One region of the Isachenkonia alkalipeptolytica genome, then DNA from elsewhere that is predicted to be linked to it. Evidence: riboswitches for the same ligand, from Rfam matches in the RefSeq annotation. Region 1 holds a riboswitch; the other holds the start of a gene.
What was found. A riboswitch is a leader RNA that binds a small molecule or an ion and turns the genes downstream of it on or off. The one in region 1 is predicted to bind cyclic di-GMP.

Region 1 (8,172 bases):
GGGTGTTGGATAGTGCTTCAATGCTTATGTCAAAATAAGTACTTCGAATAGAACCGCTGGTTAATTCTCCGTTTTCATATTTGTTTGTGGAGTTCCACGTAGCGTCCATAACGATCCATCGACCGTCTACATAGGCTTCGTTCCAAGCATGGTTCGAGGAGCTTAAATCCGCGGTTTCCCAGGTAGCGCCCCCTGCTGATGCGCCCAGCGCGTAACCGTTGGCCATTCTTGCGGGGATACCGATGCTTCTTAGTAAGGATGCGGTCAGCTCGGCGTAGCCTTGGCATACGGCGATTCTTCGATCCAAAGTATCCATGGTGTCGTTTCTTCCCCGTTGGTTATACCGTACTCCGTCATGATCATAGTAGATATTTCCCGCTACCCAGTCGTGGATGGCTTTTACCTGATCGTATTCATTATTGATGCCTTCCGTAATTTCTTCCGCTAGCTCTTTAATGATTACTTGGTCTTCCGGCTTTAGATGATTCAAATCCAGATCCTTTGCTACCACTTCATTATTCTCCTGGAAAAGCTCCAGGTTTTCTTCGTATACAAAAGATCGTTGGAATACTAACCCTTCTGATGATTCCTCAAGCATAATGTTCCAATGTACGGAGTTATAGGTGGTGTATCTCTCCGGTGCTGTGAAAATCATAACCTCATACTCTTTACCGCTTCCATTACGGATTCCTAAATCTCCTAGGGAAAACTCTTCTTGATAATTACCGCTCCCACTGATGGAGAAAAATTCGCTTAGTACCCGCTCTCCCGATGGGGTTCTTAATTGGAACCACCCAAACTCATGGCCACTATTGATTTTTCCCTCTACTTCAATTCGGTCGTTGTTGGTAATTTCCATGTTTAGATACGTATCCTGTGCAAAACCGCTTTGGTACTGGGTAGCCTCGCTGCCTACCAGGGTTTCACTGCTGGAAGAAGGTGTATCGCTTACATTGGATAAGCCACCGATTAACCGCACATTACCTTTGCTGGAAATCATTCGACTTATTTCATCGGTAATCCCGTGTCGTTGATTGTAGTAAACCACCGGTCCACCCAAGGAGGAAGCCGCCACGGCATCCACGTATTCATGACCATCCAATAGGGATACGGAGGTCGCGCCGGAAAAGTCCTGATGCTCTCCTAATAGTAAACTAGTCTCTACTCTATTTTTTCCGCCGAAGCGCTCTTCTACGGTAATGCCTGAAATCCGGTTTAACTGTTGTTCCACATCCGCTGATACTACAGCGGTGCCTCCGACTATGATCACACGCTCGATACCTAGGTCCCTTAATGCTTCCTTTGTAACTTCCGGTACAGTTCCCCGGGCATTATTGATCATTAGTATAGGGTACCCTTTATAGGCAAGAGGTCCGGCGACTAAGGAATCCACTACCGCGTTTCCATCTACGATGATGGCGGTGTTATCTTTTGCGCTTCCCATTTCCCTGGCCACATTGGCTGCTGTCTCATAGCGATTGTTACCATAAAAACGGTCGGTATCGATTCCTAAGCTTTTGATTTGATTTTCTACGTTATTACTTACTGCTGCGCTTCCTCCGATAATGACCACTTTTTCAGGATTTAAGCTGGTTAAGGCTTCTTTTGTGGCTTCCGGAATATTGTCCTGTTCCACCAATAGGGTAGAGGTATTTTCTAAGCCTGCGATCCCGCTGGCGGTTAATCCGTCAATTACCTGGGGTACATTTTCGATCTTATCTCCTCGAACCATTACTACCGTATCAGGGTTTTCGTCCTTTTCCTTCGCTACCTGGTAAGCGGTTTCATACTGATCCGAACCTGCAATCTGATGCTCAATACTGCTGATTTCCATTTGTCCGTAGGCTACATCACTAAAGCCTGTCATTACCGCGGTAAACACCATGGCTGCAACCAATACTTTACTGACAAATCCCATTTTTTTGCTAGCATTCTTTCCCTTCAAAGTATATGTATTCATTCGTTTTTCCTCCTTTAACTCCTGTAAGAATCACTGACCAATCGCCATCTTTCACGATAGTAAGGGCAATGACTCTACATTTGCTAAAGGGGTTGTCCACCGATTTTTATGTTTTATTCCAAAACACAAAAAACTAGTCTTTCGGTAGCTGGCTGCCTTATACGGCCCTTTAGCTTTGCGTCCCACAGTTTCCCATGGTTTGCCTTTATCGTGAATAGTTTTTTTCATTAAAAAAGCAGATCTTTCGGTAACTGGCTACCTTATACGGCCCTTTAGCTTTGCGTCCCACAGTTTCCCATGGTTTGCCTTTATCGTGAATTGCTAAGATATTCACTCTATGAATTTTTACGTTTTACTGCTTCTATGCAGGTGTAGTTCTTTTTAGTATTTGCGAATTTTTCTTAGTAGTACATTATGTATATCCATTATATCACCTTTAATCCCATTTTTCAATGAAATTAATAAGTAATTACGTCAACTTATTTAATAGATCGACTTTTTAAAAGCCTGTTTACCGGATAACGGTTTTTCCGTAGGTCTGTCGCCTATTCTACCTGCTATTTGGTAGGTCTCTCAGCATTGAAAAATGAGGAGTTCGGGTCAAAAAAGGAGGGGGTTGAGTCATATTCCTTTACTGATGACTCAAAACCCTCCGTCCCCTTTGTGCTAAGTTATGAACCAAATACCTCCGTCCCCTTTGTGCTATGAACCAAATACCTCCGTCCCCTTTGTGCTATGAACCAAATACCTCCGTCCCCTTTGTGCTATTAGTTTCCTTGTAACCAGGGTAGGGGATCAAAATGATTGTTGTTGTGTCGAACTTCAAAATGCAGGTGATTTCCGGTAGAACTACCGGTGGTCCCTACTAAAGCGATGGTTTCTCCCTTTTCCACCCAATCTCCCACCTTGGCGATATTGGAGGAGTTATGGGCGTAACGGGTGGTGATGCCGTTTCCATGATCGATTTCGATCCAGTTACCGTAGCTTGCTCCGTAATGGGAAACGGTAACCCGCCCCGCCTTGGCGGCAACGATGGGGGTTCCCCCCGGTGCGGGAATATCGATTCCGATATGCATTCGGTGGTCTCCTGTTATGGGATGAATTCTATATCCATAGGGAGAAGAAATTCTGGTATGTCCCGGTACCGGCCAGGCCCGAGTCTTATATACCGATATATCGAAATGCAGACTTTCTTTATCCAGTATTCTATAGGCTTCATGAATTCTTGCTCCAATTTCATCCGCCCACTTTATATTACTGCTGAAGGGATTTTTACCGTTTCTTCCCGGATCCCAACGCATTTTATACAGGGTATCCTGAGGGTTTCTGGGATGGTTGATAAAGTTTTCCGATATCCACTTTGTCCCTTCTAAAATGGCGGCTTCCTTTGTGGTCCAGCCCTGTTCGTAGGCAAATTCCGCTCCGGACTGTACCGGATCGGTACCGTTGGCCTCTATTCCGAACACATTATATACGGTGGTGGGGGCCACACTGCTTCCCTCCACTTCCGTAACTTCAATCCCTTCTAAAAGCACGCTGTTGGGCCCTTCACTTTCTTTTAGGGCATGAACGGTTAAATACAGCTCATTGATGTTATTTTCCCGCCCGGCGGTTCTAAGGGTGTTGGCATAGCCGGTGAGGTTCGGGTCCCCGTCGATCAAGGTGTTAATCTCACTGGCTCTGGCAGGTACTAACCCTTGCAGTTCTAGGAACTGGAAAGTTCTTGCGGGCACATCGTATACCGGTTCCGCAAAATTACCGCTGATCCAACCTTCGGTTCCGAAGTACTGAATTTTGTGCCAGCCGTTTTTATGCTCTCGCAGGGTAAATTCCTCTCCGTCGCTGACCGTTCCGATTCTTTGGAAATTGGTAGAAGGACCGGTTCTCACATTCAAGGTCCCGGTATTCACACGGACACGCACATTGGACACCCCGGTATTTTTACCGATTCGATGTACGTGACTCCCGGCTACCCAACCGTCCTTACCATCCTTTCGAATACGAAACCATCCGTTGGATTCTCCCTTTACGGGATAAATCTCCTCCTGATAGGCGATGCTTAATATATCGTTGCTGGTTGAAGGGCCTTCTCGAACCCTAAGGGTATTACTGGCGATTTGAATGAATTCCGGATCCCTATCCTCTTCCAACCAGTTGGGGATGTAGAAGTTTTGAGGATTTAAGTAGTAAGCCACATCCTCCTCCGAGGGACTTTTCCAATCCGATGCAGACCAAACCGTATGTCTGTTTTGTTGTATCTGCTGTCCTAAAGCGTCCCCAAAGGACTCTCTGTAACGGCTAAAGCGCATATTTAAATCCTGAGAATTCCAGACTACTCGTTGATTTGCGAGACTTGAGTAAAATCTCGCTTCCCCGGCCAAGCCGTCTAAAAGTTCATGTTGGTTACTGCTCTCAATAATCATATTATACCGACCGATGGCTTCATCGAAACTTTTATCCTCATGACGGGCCAGTCCCCAGTTCAGTAGGTCCTCCGCCGCCTTCAGGTATCCGCTGCCGTACTGACCGTGCCAGCCATATACCGAATATCCTTCGGCAAAAGCATTGAATTTCGACGTGACGCTGGTGATGCCCTCCGCTTCTTTCAGGGCCTCTTGAATCGTTTGAATCCCTTCCCGTTCCAGAGCCTTTTGTCGGCTACTTGTGGTAACACTTTCCATATTATCCGGCAACAGATCCCGCTGGGTAAGTAGTAAGTCATAGCTCTTTAGCGCTTTGTCAAAGTCTCCTTCACTGTGGTGATTCTGAGCCGTTAACAATAGGTTCATGGTATTATGGACAAATCCGGTTTCATACCGTCGGATGTTGGGACTTCGTCGATGGAGACTTCCATAGTAGCGAAAACCGATGGCCGGTGTGGCCTTTTGTAACACTTCATCGGTAATAACCGCTTCTCCCCCAATGGCCAACAGCTCTTCCTTATCAAACAGATAATCCTGGATATCGGGATTAATTCCTCCCCGCTCCGTAAAATACACCACGGGTTTTCCCAGGGTAGAGGCCGCCACCGCATCCACATAGGCTCCTCCATTAACAAGACTGACGCCGCTATTGTTGCTAAAGTCCGGATGAGACGCCAGGGATAGACTGGTTTCCACCCGGTTGCTTCCCCCATAGCGCGCCTTTACCGTTACCCCTTCCATATCATTTAAGTCTGTTTCCAGCTCTTCCGATACCACGCCGGTGCCACCGACAATAATCAGGTTATCAATATGTAAGCTTTTAATGGCTTTTTCCGTGGCTTCGGGTATGGTCCCCCGTTGATTGTTTACCATCAGTATGGGATATCCGCGGTGGGCTAAGGGTCCGGCAACTAAGGAGTCCACCTCGGAGTTTCCGTTGACAATGATTGCGGTGTTGTTTCTGGGAGCAGGAACCCGTAATCCCACCTCGGCGGCGGTCTCAAAACGGTTACTCCCTTCAATTCGTTCGGTGCTAAGGCCCAGGCTTTGTAAATCTTCCTTTACCGACCGGCTAACCGCGGCTTCCCCTCCTACGATGGTGGCTTTGGTTGCATTAAGATCTTTAATAATCTTCTCAGTGGTATCCGGCAGACGGTCCTTGGTTACCAACAGGATTTGTGCATCCCGTGCTCCCGCTAGGGCACTGGCCGTCAATCCGTCCACCACCTGGGGGATTCCCTCTACACTATCCCCTCGGACGATGATCACCTCTTTTGATGTGGTGCCGTTTCTTTTCGCAATTTCACCGGCGGTGGCAAAACGATTATCCCCTGCCAGTCGAAAATCCCGATCATCGTAATCTTCAATATAGGCCCGGGAAATCCTCCCCGGTTGATTCACCGGCAGAAATCCTCCCACCACAGCGGATAGAACCATTACTGCCACTAATGCTTTGCAAATCTTTTTCTTCATCCTTCGTCCCTCCTACTCTCCTTAAATAGCTTCCATCCATTTCTCCAAGACTCCCATTACAGTAGTCCCTGTTTTTATAATCTTAAAACCTTTCCATCCGCCCTCTTATTATATCGACGGCTCCCTCTCCTCTTTATAGAGGGCTAAGGTCCTGAAATAATTTCTAGGGCCCGGCGATAGATTTCCTCGGACAGCACACTGGGTCCTCCGATAAAAGAGAAGGTTTCCATTACCCCTAAAATTCCCTGGGCTTCCCGGGATATTTCTTCTTTTCGGGTATATATTATGGGAACCTCTAAAATCGATGCCGCCACTGCGTCCACATAACTGGCTCCGTTCACAAAATTCACTCGGGATCCTTCACTGCCGTAGGCGTTAAACACCATTAGGCTGGTCCCGTATCGATCCTCTCCGTATACCTGATCTCCGGCTATACGCTTTACCTCTCCCTCTACTAAATCCTCCAGGGATTGTTGTACCTCTGGGGATACCACGGCCTCTCCCCCAATGATCACCAGATTTTCAATCCCCTCTTCCCGAATCACCGATTCGGTTGCCTTCGGCACCCCGTCGGATACCAACAGAATCGGATACCCCTTTTTATGGGCAATGGGCCCTGCTAATAGGGCGTCCACCAGAGCATCTCCCCGGGTAATCATTGCGGTTCTTTCCCCTAAGTCCTGTCGGTTTTCCTGCTGCTGTAGACTCAGGGTTTTCTTTGTCACCTCTGCGGCGGTCGTGTATCGGTTGCCTCCTTCAAGGCTTATCCTCTTGGTTTTAACGCCTTCTAGCTGGAGGAAAGTCTCCACCGAGGGCTCTAAGGCCTTTTCTCCGCCGATGAGAATCACTTTCTCCGTACCCAGGTCTTTGATGCCCTGCAGCACACTGGGATGAAGGCTTCCGGCGGCGGTTAGGAAAATCGGTGCCTGAAGCTCACCGGCCAAGGCACTGGCCGTCAGTCCGTCCACCACATTCGGCCGATCTTGGGGACCGTCTCCCCGGACCAGAATTGCGGTGTCTGCTCCTTGGTCTCCGTATTTCTCCAAGGCGATCTTGTAGGCGGTTTCGTAGCGATTTGCCCCGGAAATCCTTCGGTTTTCAGATTCTTCTGTCGGCTCATGGGGCCGTAGGGTCCGTAGGGCGGAGTAACTATCCAGAATTCCCTGGCCGTAATCCAGTTCATTGTACCCCTCGCCCCGGGTAGTATGATCCCGAAGAAGGTTTCGAATCTCCCCGGGGGTAAGATCCGGTTCCATACTTTTAACCAAGCCCACCACTCCACTAATCTGTGGAGCCGCCATGGAGGTTCCGCTGTTGAATTCATATTTTCCCTGCAACACCGTGCTGTAAATCCCTTCCCCCGGTGCCATAACATCCAGTCCCTCTCCGTAATTGGAAAAGACCGACCGTATTCCCTGGGGATTCACGGATCCTACGGAAAGCACCGTGGGATAAGCCGCAGGATACTGCAGCCCTTTTAACCCGTCATTTCCCGTAGCCGCCACCACAGTGATGCCCTCTTCCTCCGCTAATTCCAAGGCACCCTGGATAAGTTGACTGGGTTGTGTGCTTCCGAAGGATATATTAATCACATCGGATTCAATGTCAATGGCATGTAAAATCCCTTCATAAATCCAGTGATTCTTTCCCTTTCCTTCGTCATCCAAAACCTTTATGGGAACCAGGGTAACCTGCTCCATCACCCCGGCGGTGACACCGTAGCCTCCGATAATCCCCGCCACATGGGTGCCGTGTCCGTTGCGATCCATGGGATCCTGAAGAGCCCCGTCATCCACAAGGTTTCTTCCCAAGCTCCGATCAATTCGGTCTCGAACTCCCGGATGAGTATAATCTATGCCGGTATCCAGTACGGAAACCTTTACGGACTCCCTACCGGTTTCAATTTCCCAGGCTTCCTTAAGAAAGAGCATGTCATAATGCCAGCGCTGACTGGGATGAATCGTTCTTCCCGACTCTTGAGAGACCACCACCGACCGATTAGCCTCCACAAAGTTAACGGGAACCTCCTCGGCCTTGGCCGTGGCCTGAAAATGATTTTTTGCCTCTTTCCAGTTCTTCCATCCTTCGTCAAAATCCACTACATATGTAAAACCCATTCGGTTTGTGATTTTTTCCTTTGCTTCCCGGTTTCGGGAGCTGCTTTGCAGTTGAAATCCTTCCTTCTCAAGACTTCTAATGAAACCCTGATAGGATCCGTCTTCAAGGTTACCCGCGGTATTTACAATCAGCTGGGTAATTTCTTTTTCTCCCTGTTCTGCCTCTTCTAGGTTTAGATCCCATTGGTGAGCCTTTTCC
Region 2 (8,172 bases), on a different contig from region 1:
CGATAAGTTTTTCCGGTTCTTCCCATCCGGAATCCTTGGCAAAGGCTTTGTTACAGCCTAAGTATCGACAATTTCGATCCTTCCAGAATACCCTGAGGGGAATGGTGTCAATAACCTTTCGCAGTAAGTCTTCTGACTTTTTAAGGGCCCTTTGCAGGTCCCGGATATTTTTTATGTTCTGTTGTTCGTTCATTTGGTATCCCTGCCTTTCGGTACGTTTGCCTTTGCTATTATTATAACAGCTCTCCTACTTCAGGCCTAGTCTTATTTCTTTACTCCGCTGATTAGAAGCAACCAAATTCCGCTACTTTTCTCTTAACTCCGTATTTTCCTGTGACAGTTCATTAATTCGATGTTTCTGAGCACGAACCATGGTTATGTCCACAAAACTGATCACGATCCCTTTAATCCTGTCATCGGAAGTTCGGTAGGGTATAATCTTCATCAGATACCATCGCCCCTCCTTGCCTTTTACCTCTTTTTCGACTTTCTTCAGATTCTCAAGAACCCTTGCCCCGTCTTTTAGCAAATCCTTCACATCCAGATTGTGGGAAATATGACTAAGAGGCCGCCCCACATCCCCATCCAGAAGATTCAGCTGTTTTTTCACTCCCGGGGTAAATTTTCGAATTCGCATGTTTTTATCAATAAATATCGTGCCGATTTCCGTACTGTTTAAAAGATTATTCATATCATCATTCAGTTCCGTCAGCTCTTCGATTTTGTTTTGATACTCGGAGTTTACGGTATAAAGCTCTTCGTTTACGGACTGAAGCTCCTCATTGGTACTTTGAAGTTCCTCGTTGGAAGCCAGAAGCTCCTCGTTGGTAGCCTGAAGTTCTTCATTGGAAGTCTCCAGTTCCTCAATCGTTGCCTGCAGGGTTTCCTCTTTATGGTTTAGTTCGTACTCCAGGTCCGTAATTCTTCGGACGGAGTTTTCTTTTTCATCATAGACTTCTTCCAATCCTTGGGGTTTGGCCGTAGAATCCCTTTTTTCCACCTCCCCTTCTATAAAGGAAACAATCCAAAACTGCTCTTGGGAGGTTTTGCTGTAATAGGGCTTTATCACAAGCCGGATCTTTTTCTCCGAGAGCCGAATTCCTTTATAAGAAACACTCTCCCCCGTTGCCCTTGCCCGTTTGATTGCGGTATGCAGGGGAATGGACAGAGCCTTGTTAACCATTTTTAAAATATTAAAGCTTAAGCTATCCTTTGGCAGAGCCAGATAGGGGTTGACATCTCCGAAAACGTACACCAGATTATGTTCATCGTTAATGGCCACCGTTGCCGGTGCATAATCCTTCATTACTTCCCGGGCGATCTCTTCGTGAAAGGTTTTGTTTTGAATCTCCTTAAAATAGGTCCCTACTTTTTTACCCGGCGAAGGGGAGTGGATCTTTTTGATCGGGTCCCCTCGAAGGCTGCCCAGAATGTTCTTCTTATCCCCTTCTCTGACACGGTAGAGCTTCCATTTGCTCGATATGGTTTCAAAGGAATTGATCATATCTCCAAGGGATTCACTGGCTCCGAGAAAAAGATATCCCTTTTGCCTCAAGGCGAAATGGAAAAAGGAAAGCACCTTTTTTTGGGATTTGGGATCAAGATAGATCAAAACGTTCCGACAACTGAGAAGATCAATCCGATTAAAGGGAGGATCCTTTAGAAAGTTTTGTCGGGCAAACACCACCATTTCTCGAATTTCCGTTCGAACCCCTCACACGGGGACGGTTCATTTGTGAGGTTTCAAGCAACCACGCCATTTCATTAGTCCATTAATAATCTTAATGATAATAAAAAAACACTTTCCGTTCACATATTACTCCTCTTTAAAGTACTATTCTACAAAACCCTCTCCAAATCCTTTATTTTTTGAGAATTGGTTCCAAAAAAACCTTCGGCATTTTTCGCATAATAAAAGCTTCTTTTGAAATCAACCACAAATTGCAGTCGCCATAAAAGAAGCTTTACCTCAGAGCCTCACAATAGAAGGTTCTATTGTTAAGTTTTCAAGCAGATACCCTGCTACTTTCAATAAATATTTTTATCATTTTTATCTTTACAAGGGATTTTTCTCAATGACTTTTATTGTTTTTTGCACATCTTTCGCTTTTTATAAGTCAAAGGGACCGAACTGGTCCTTCCCAGCTTATAGTGTTTACAGGATTTCGGTCCATAGCAAAAAGATTCGAAGCGGTATTTTTTAATATCCCGGTCCAAATCCTGTTGGAACTCCTTATGATCAATCCCTCTTGCAAATCGGTTGAAATGATGAAAAACACCCGAACTATCAAGTGTGTTAACCACTTTTTCATTCTTCCATATCTGCATGTTCTTTTTTCTCATGAAATCCTTTTTGAAAAAAGATATTGTTCATTGCAAATACAAAACCTAGAATCATTGCAAAACCCATATCATTAAGGGAGTATACCTCAACGATAAATAATACAACAAGTAATACGATAACGACAGAAAAATAGTAAACTGTTTTTTTCCTTTTCAACTTCCCCGTTACCCTTTGAATCGGTTCAAAGGGTCTTAAAACACTTTTATTAACAGCTTCAAAGAAAAACGAAAACACTCCGATAATAATACCAGTTACTATAGCAAAAATAAATGGATTCATCAATACCATCTCCTCTCTTTTATATTTGATTTCAGATTTCTTGTGCAGACTTTGAATTATAAATAATGCCTCGGGATAAAATACTTCCCGAGGCTTGTAACAAATTGTAATTAATAAAATTCAATAAAACTACATCCCCCCTGTTGGTGGAAACACGGATACGGTATCTCCATCTTTTAAAGGTGTTGTAAGCTCTGCATCAAGACCATTGACTAACAAAATTTTAATATCTTCTTTGTTAACATTTAATGCTTCCACGGCCTGTTCAACAGTATCGCTGCCTGTTAAATCATACATGCATTCTTTGGTGCATACTTCTTTTTCCCGGCCTTCCCGCAGTTTTGAAAACAACTTTACTTTTACACCCATGAGAATCCTCCTTTCCATAAATAGTCTCTAAAGTAATTAAGCATTTTGTATGATATTTCGATTAATGGTATTCATTTTTTTACCCTAGGCTTGAAATTTGAAACTAAATTTTTTTCAAAATTATGATCATTCCGTTTACTGAGAGGTTTCCCGGGTATATGTGCCTTGATAAAAGAGGTAATATTATAAGCAAAATACTTTATACTAGGAGGTTACTAAATGAGATTTGAACCGCTACTGGAGAAAAATAAAATCCCGGATTTTCTGATTCGTTGGGGAGCTCGTCGTATGACATCAGCCAGATTGAAGGAAATAACATCCTACAGCGCAGAAGAGCATCAACAATATCTCACTCAATACATTGAGGATTTAACAAAGCAACCGATTGCAATAAATACTGCGGAAGCTAACGATCAACACTATGAAATCCCTACAGAATTTTTTCAGCATGTTCTAGGTACTCATATGAAATACAGCTGCGGATATTGGAATAATCCGGTTCCTTTTAAAGAACTGAAAGATCATTTAAGCGATGCGGAAGAAGCCATGCTAAAGTTGACATGTCAACGGGCGGAAATAGAAGATGGGCAAAATATTCTAGATTTAGGGTGTGGTTGGGGCTCTTTAGCGCTGTATATGGCAAAAAAATATCCTTCAGCGAATATTTGGGCGCTATCCAACTCCGCTACACAAAAGTCTTATATTGATGCCAAGGCTAAGGAGGAGAGTTTAGAGAATCTTACGGTGATTACGGAAGATATCAATGACTTTACCACGGAAGTACGCTTTCACCGTGTCATATCTATTGAAATGTTTGAGCATATGCGAAATTATGAACAGTTGATGAATAAAATTTCGGAGTTTTTATTGCTCAGGGGACGGTTATTTGTACATATCTTTACCCATCGAACCACGCCCTATGCCTATGAAGTGCGAAGTGATAATGATTGGATGACCCGACACTTCTTTTTAGGCGGCACTATGCCCAGCCGGGATTTGCTTCATTATTTTACCGATCGGTTTTCATTGGAAAGACAGTGGGCGATTTCCGGTATACATTACCAAAAAACCCTGGAAGCCTGGCTTCAACGTATGGATGAGCAAAAAGACATAATCATGCCTATTATGGCTGAAATAGAAGGGGAAGATGAAGCCTTAAAATGGTGGGTTTACTGGCGGGTATTTTTCATGGCCTGCGCCGAGTTCTTTTCTTTCCACGACGGAGATGAGTGGTTTATCAGTCACTATCTTTTTGAAAAAAATATGTTAATATCCTAAAAAAGAACGCTCTTGACTTTACGGCTTAAAGAGCGTTCAGTACGAACCTTTACAGATTCCCTGCAGCTTTTATTTTTACTCTAAGGCTGTTTCCTATAACCCTTTTTGCATTTGATTTACTACGGAATTGACCATTTTTTTTGGCAACCATGAGGAGGAAGCCTGCTCAGCAAGACTGAGCCGGTCATACACGGTGCTGACATCTTGGATTTTATCTTTGTTAAATTTGTAAGAACACATCGTCAGGAATGTCACCTTCTCCCCTTGCATTACTCCGGATATTTCATGCTCATAAATAGCTCGATCCCCTTGAATCACTTTTTCCGAACCCACATCTCTGAATTTCAGATTCGTTGTGTTTTTATGGAACCAGTCCAAGTATCGGTTCATCTCTTCCCGTCCACAGAAACTTCCATGAGGGTTGTGCCAACAGAAGTCATCGGTTATAAGAGACATCAATTTTTCCCGGTCCTGCTCTTCCAAGGATTTCACAAAATCGTTCATCATAGCTACTTTTTTCTCATCAGACATTTTTTCACCTCCTTTTCCGATTCAGCCGATTGAGGTTGCAGAGACACTGTAAAGAAACCTAATGACAAAAACAAAAAAACCGACCTGTTAGGCCGGTTACGCTACTCACTCCTCCGTAACAGGAAGCGTCCAAATCTGGTTACGGGATCTTCGTGTCCTCTTAAGTTTCTCCTCGAAATGCATGTTTGTTTGGCTTATACCCCATTTGGTTAATAATTAACAGAACATTCTTAAAAATCAACAGATATCTTAACCTGCCCGCTCTTCCCTTTCTTTTTTGGAAAACTGGGTGTGATAAAGCATACTGTAGTAGCCTTTTTGATCCAAAAGGGTCTGATGATCTCCCCGCTCGATGAGTTTCCCCTCCTGAATGACAAAAATCTCATCGCTGTCTTCAATGGTGGAGAGGCGGTGGGCGATGGTGATGCCGGTTTTCTCTTTCATCATCTCTTTTAAGGACTCTTGAATCAGCCGCTCGCTTTCCGTATCCAGGGCGGAAGTGGCCTCATCCATCAGTAGAATAGGACTATCCTTTATGATGGCTCTAGCAATGGAGATCCGCTGTTTCTGTCCTCCCGAAAGTCCGAGACCCCGTTCTCCGATCACGGTATCGTAGCCTTTTTCCAACTTTATAATAAAGTCATGGGCATTGGCTCTTTTCGCCGCTTTTTTGATTTCTTCCTCACTGGTATTTTCCCTGCCGTAGGAGATATTCTCCCCAATGGTTCCCGTAAATAGATAGGGATTCTGGGATACATAGGCTAACTCTTTTCGAATATCCCGAATCTCGGTGTCCGCCGTGGAACGGCTCCCTACAATGATTTCTCCCTGATCGATTGAATAAAGGCCTAAAAGAAGCTTTAAAATCGTGGATTTTCCCCCGCCGCTTTCTCCCACTAAGGCGATGGATTTTCCTTTTTCCATGGCAAAGCTTAGATTATTAATAACCGGGGTTGCTTGATCCTTTTCATAGGAAAAGCGAACGTTCCGAAATTCAATGTATTCAGGCTTACCAATTTCCCGTTGCTTCCCGGACTCTTCGATTCTTGGATTGATCACAGAAGGTTCATTATCTTCATCGATGATTTCAAACACCCGGTCCAATGAAGCCCTGGCTCCTTGTAAGGACTGATTAAACTGGGGAAGGAAGTTCAGCACTGAGTTAATGGCCCCTTGAAGATTGGTAAAGGCCACGACTACACCGATACTCATCCATCCCAGGGTGATAAAAAGAATTCCGAAGACGATGATGAACAAAAAACTGCTGGTAAAGGCCAGGTTGCTGAGGATTCGAAGCTTCGCCTGCTGTCGGCTTCTTTGATAGGCTTTTTCATAGACCCCTTCGTTTACTTCCTCCATTTTTTCCTTTAATAAGTTCTCAAGGTTATAGGACTTCATCACCTGAAAACCTTGAAAAATATCCGTAAGATTTTGGGTGAACAATGATTTTCTGTTTTGCACTTCATCACTGAGAACTTTCATTTTTTTCGCCGACCCCTGATTCAGCTTAAAGATTACCAGGGTAAAAATCAAAAATACGATGGCCAGCCGATATTCCAGCACAAACATATAGATAACGGCGGCGGTTCCTAAAATCAATAGATTGGCAAAATTTAAGAAACCTTCCTTCAAAAAAGTCTCGAATTCTGTTAGATCGTTGGTCAGTCTTGAAATGGTATCTCCCGAGTGCCGGCTTTTATGATAGGTATAGGGAAGATTCATGGTTTTCGCAAAAGTTTCCCGGCGGAGTTTTCCCATCAGCACCGCAATGTTTTTTCGCCCGAAGTAGGCAAAGATCGGTGTGGTAATAAAAAGCAGAACCACAGTAATTCCGGAGATGATTACCACTCGGTAAATCAGCGCAAACTCCCCTTCTGCGGCGTAGTCAAACACGTACATTAACAGGGTGGCTAGGGTCAGATTTACCAGGGCATTCCCAAGTCCTAATAGAATAAAGGGGAGGATGAACTTCAAGACTTTACTTTTTTGGTTGTCAAAAATTCGTAGTATCTGCTCCTTCAATTACATCGCCTCCCTTTTTCCGTTTTCCATTTGTTTTTGATAAAGGCTTCGGTAATAGCCGTTGCTTTTAATGAGTTCTAAGTGACTACCCGTTCCTACGATCTCTCCATCTTTTAGAACAATAATCTCATCGGCGTCTTTAATTGTGGATAACCGGTGGGCAATAATGATGGATGTTTTTTCTTTTAACTCGCTGTCCAAAGCCTTTTGAATCAAGCTTTCCGATTCATTATCCAGGGCCGAGGTAGCTTCATCCAACAAAACAATATTACTGTCCTTCAGAAAGGCCCTTGCTAAGGAGATTCGTTGTTTTTGTCCTCCGGACACCCGGTCTCCAAGTTCTCCCACCACCGTATGGTATCCCCGATCAAGATTTTTGATAAATCCGTGGGCATAAGCCTTTTCTGCAGCACTGATGATTCCACCTTCACCGACTTCAGGCTTCCCGTAACGAATATTTTCCTCTACATCTCCGGGAAACAGATACACCTCCTGAGGTACGAAAGCAATATTTTGGCGAAGGGCCTTTAAATTCCAATCGGAAAGATCCTTTCCCCCGATTTCTATTTTCCCCGAAACCACGGGGTAAAAACCCAGCAAAAGCTTGCTAAGGGTGGTTTTCCCGCTTCCACTTTCTCCCACCAAGGCGATCTGTTGGTTCTTTTTAATACTGATGTTGATGTTTTTCAGGGACGGCTCCGTAGCACCGGGATAGGTAAAGCTTAGATTTCGAATGGCAATGACCTCTTGATCAGACTGCTTTTCCCACCGAAAGTTCTCATCAAAAGCCAAAACCTTTCCGCCGGTTCGCTCCTCGCTTAAATTGATTACACTTTTTACCCGCTTGTAGGCCGCCAAATCCCCTTTTCCGTTTCCAATCAGCATTGGAATTTGAGATAAGGGAAAGGATAAATAGTTTAGTAAATTGGTAAAGGCAATTAAGCCTCCCAGGGTTAAATCACCGATGCTGATAAAATAGGCACCAAAACCGAAGGTGATGAAAAAGGGCAGGATGGAGACAATCCCCGACAAGGAGTTGATAAACGCCTTACTTTTCGCCACGGCGGTATCCTTTTGCACGCTGTTTTCCACTTCCGGTGTATACTTTTTCATTAATCGGTCATTCAGATGAAAGGCTTTTACCACTTCAATCCCCTTAATGTACTCCGTGTTCATGGTATTGATTTTTCCCATGGCTTCGCTGTATTCCGTGGTCTTTTTACCGATGGGCTTGCCGATGATATTGGATACCACCAGGATGACCGGGATCATGGCGACGGAAATCAGCGTCAGAATCCAGTTTAAATACAGTAGATAAGCCAAGGATAATACCGCTGTCAGGGGTACAA

Region 2: linked by a shared signal. The riboswitch ahead of ISALK_RS01645 (nuclear transport factor 2 family protein) and the one ahead of ISALK_RS10245 (cell wall-binding repeat-containing protein) in region 1 are both predicted to bind cyclic di-GMP.

Annotation. Positions count from the first base shown of each region.
Region 1 covers NZ_SUMG01000013.1:10,999-19,170, forward strand. Annotated here, with positions in the region: gene ISALK_RS10245 (cell wall-binding repeat-containing protein) at 1-1,960, opposite strand, end outside; cyclic di-GMP riboswitch class I at 2,101-2,174, opposite strand; cyclic di-GMP riboswitch class I at 2,204-2,277, opposite strand; gene ISALK_RS10250 (cell wall-binding repeat-containing protein) at 2,728-5,856, opposite strand; gene ISALK_RS10255 (S8 family serine peptidase) at 6,000-8,172, opposite strand, start outside.
Region 2 covers NZ_SUMG01000001.1:344,124-352,295, reverse strand. Annotated here, with positions in the region: gene ISALK_RS01670 (sensor domain-containing diguanylate cyclase/phosphohydrolase) at 1-193, opposite strand, end outside; gene ISALK_RS15490 (PAS domain-containing protein) at 305-1,699, opposite strand; gene ISALK_RS01660 (hypothetical protein) at 2,309-2,623, opposite strand; gene ISALK_RS01655 (MoaD/ThiS family protein) at 2,753-2,992, opposite strand; gene ISALK_RS01650 (SAM-dependent methyltransferase) at 3,212-4,270, shown strand; gene ISALK_RS01645 (nuclear transport factor 2 family protein) at 4,364-4,801, opposite strand; cyclic di-GMP riboswitch class II at 4,883-4,968, opposite strand; gene ISALK_RS01640 (ABC transporter ATP-binding protein) at 5,051-6,823, opposite strand; gene ISALK_RS01635 (ABC transporter ATP-binding protein) at 6,824-8,172, opposite strand, start outside.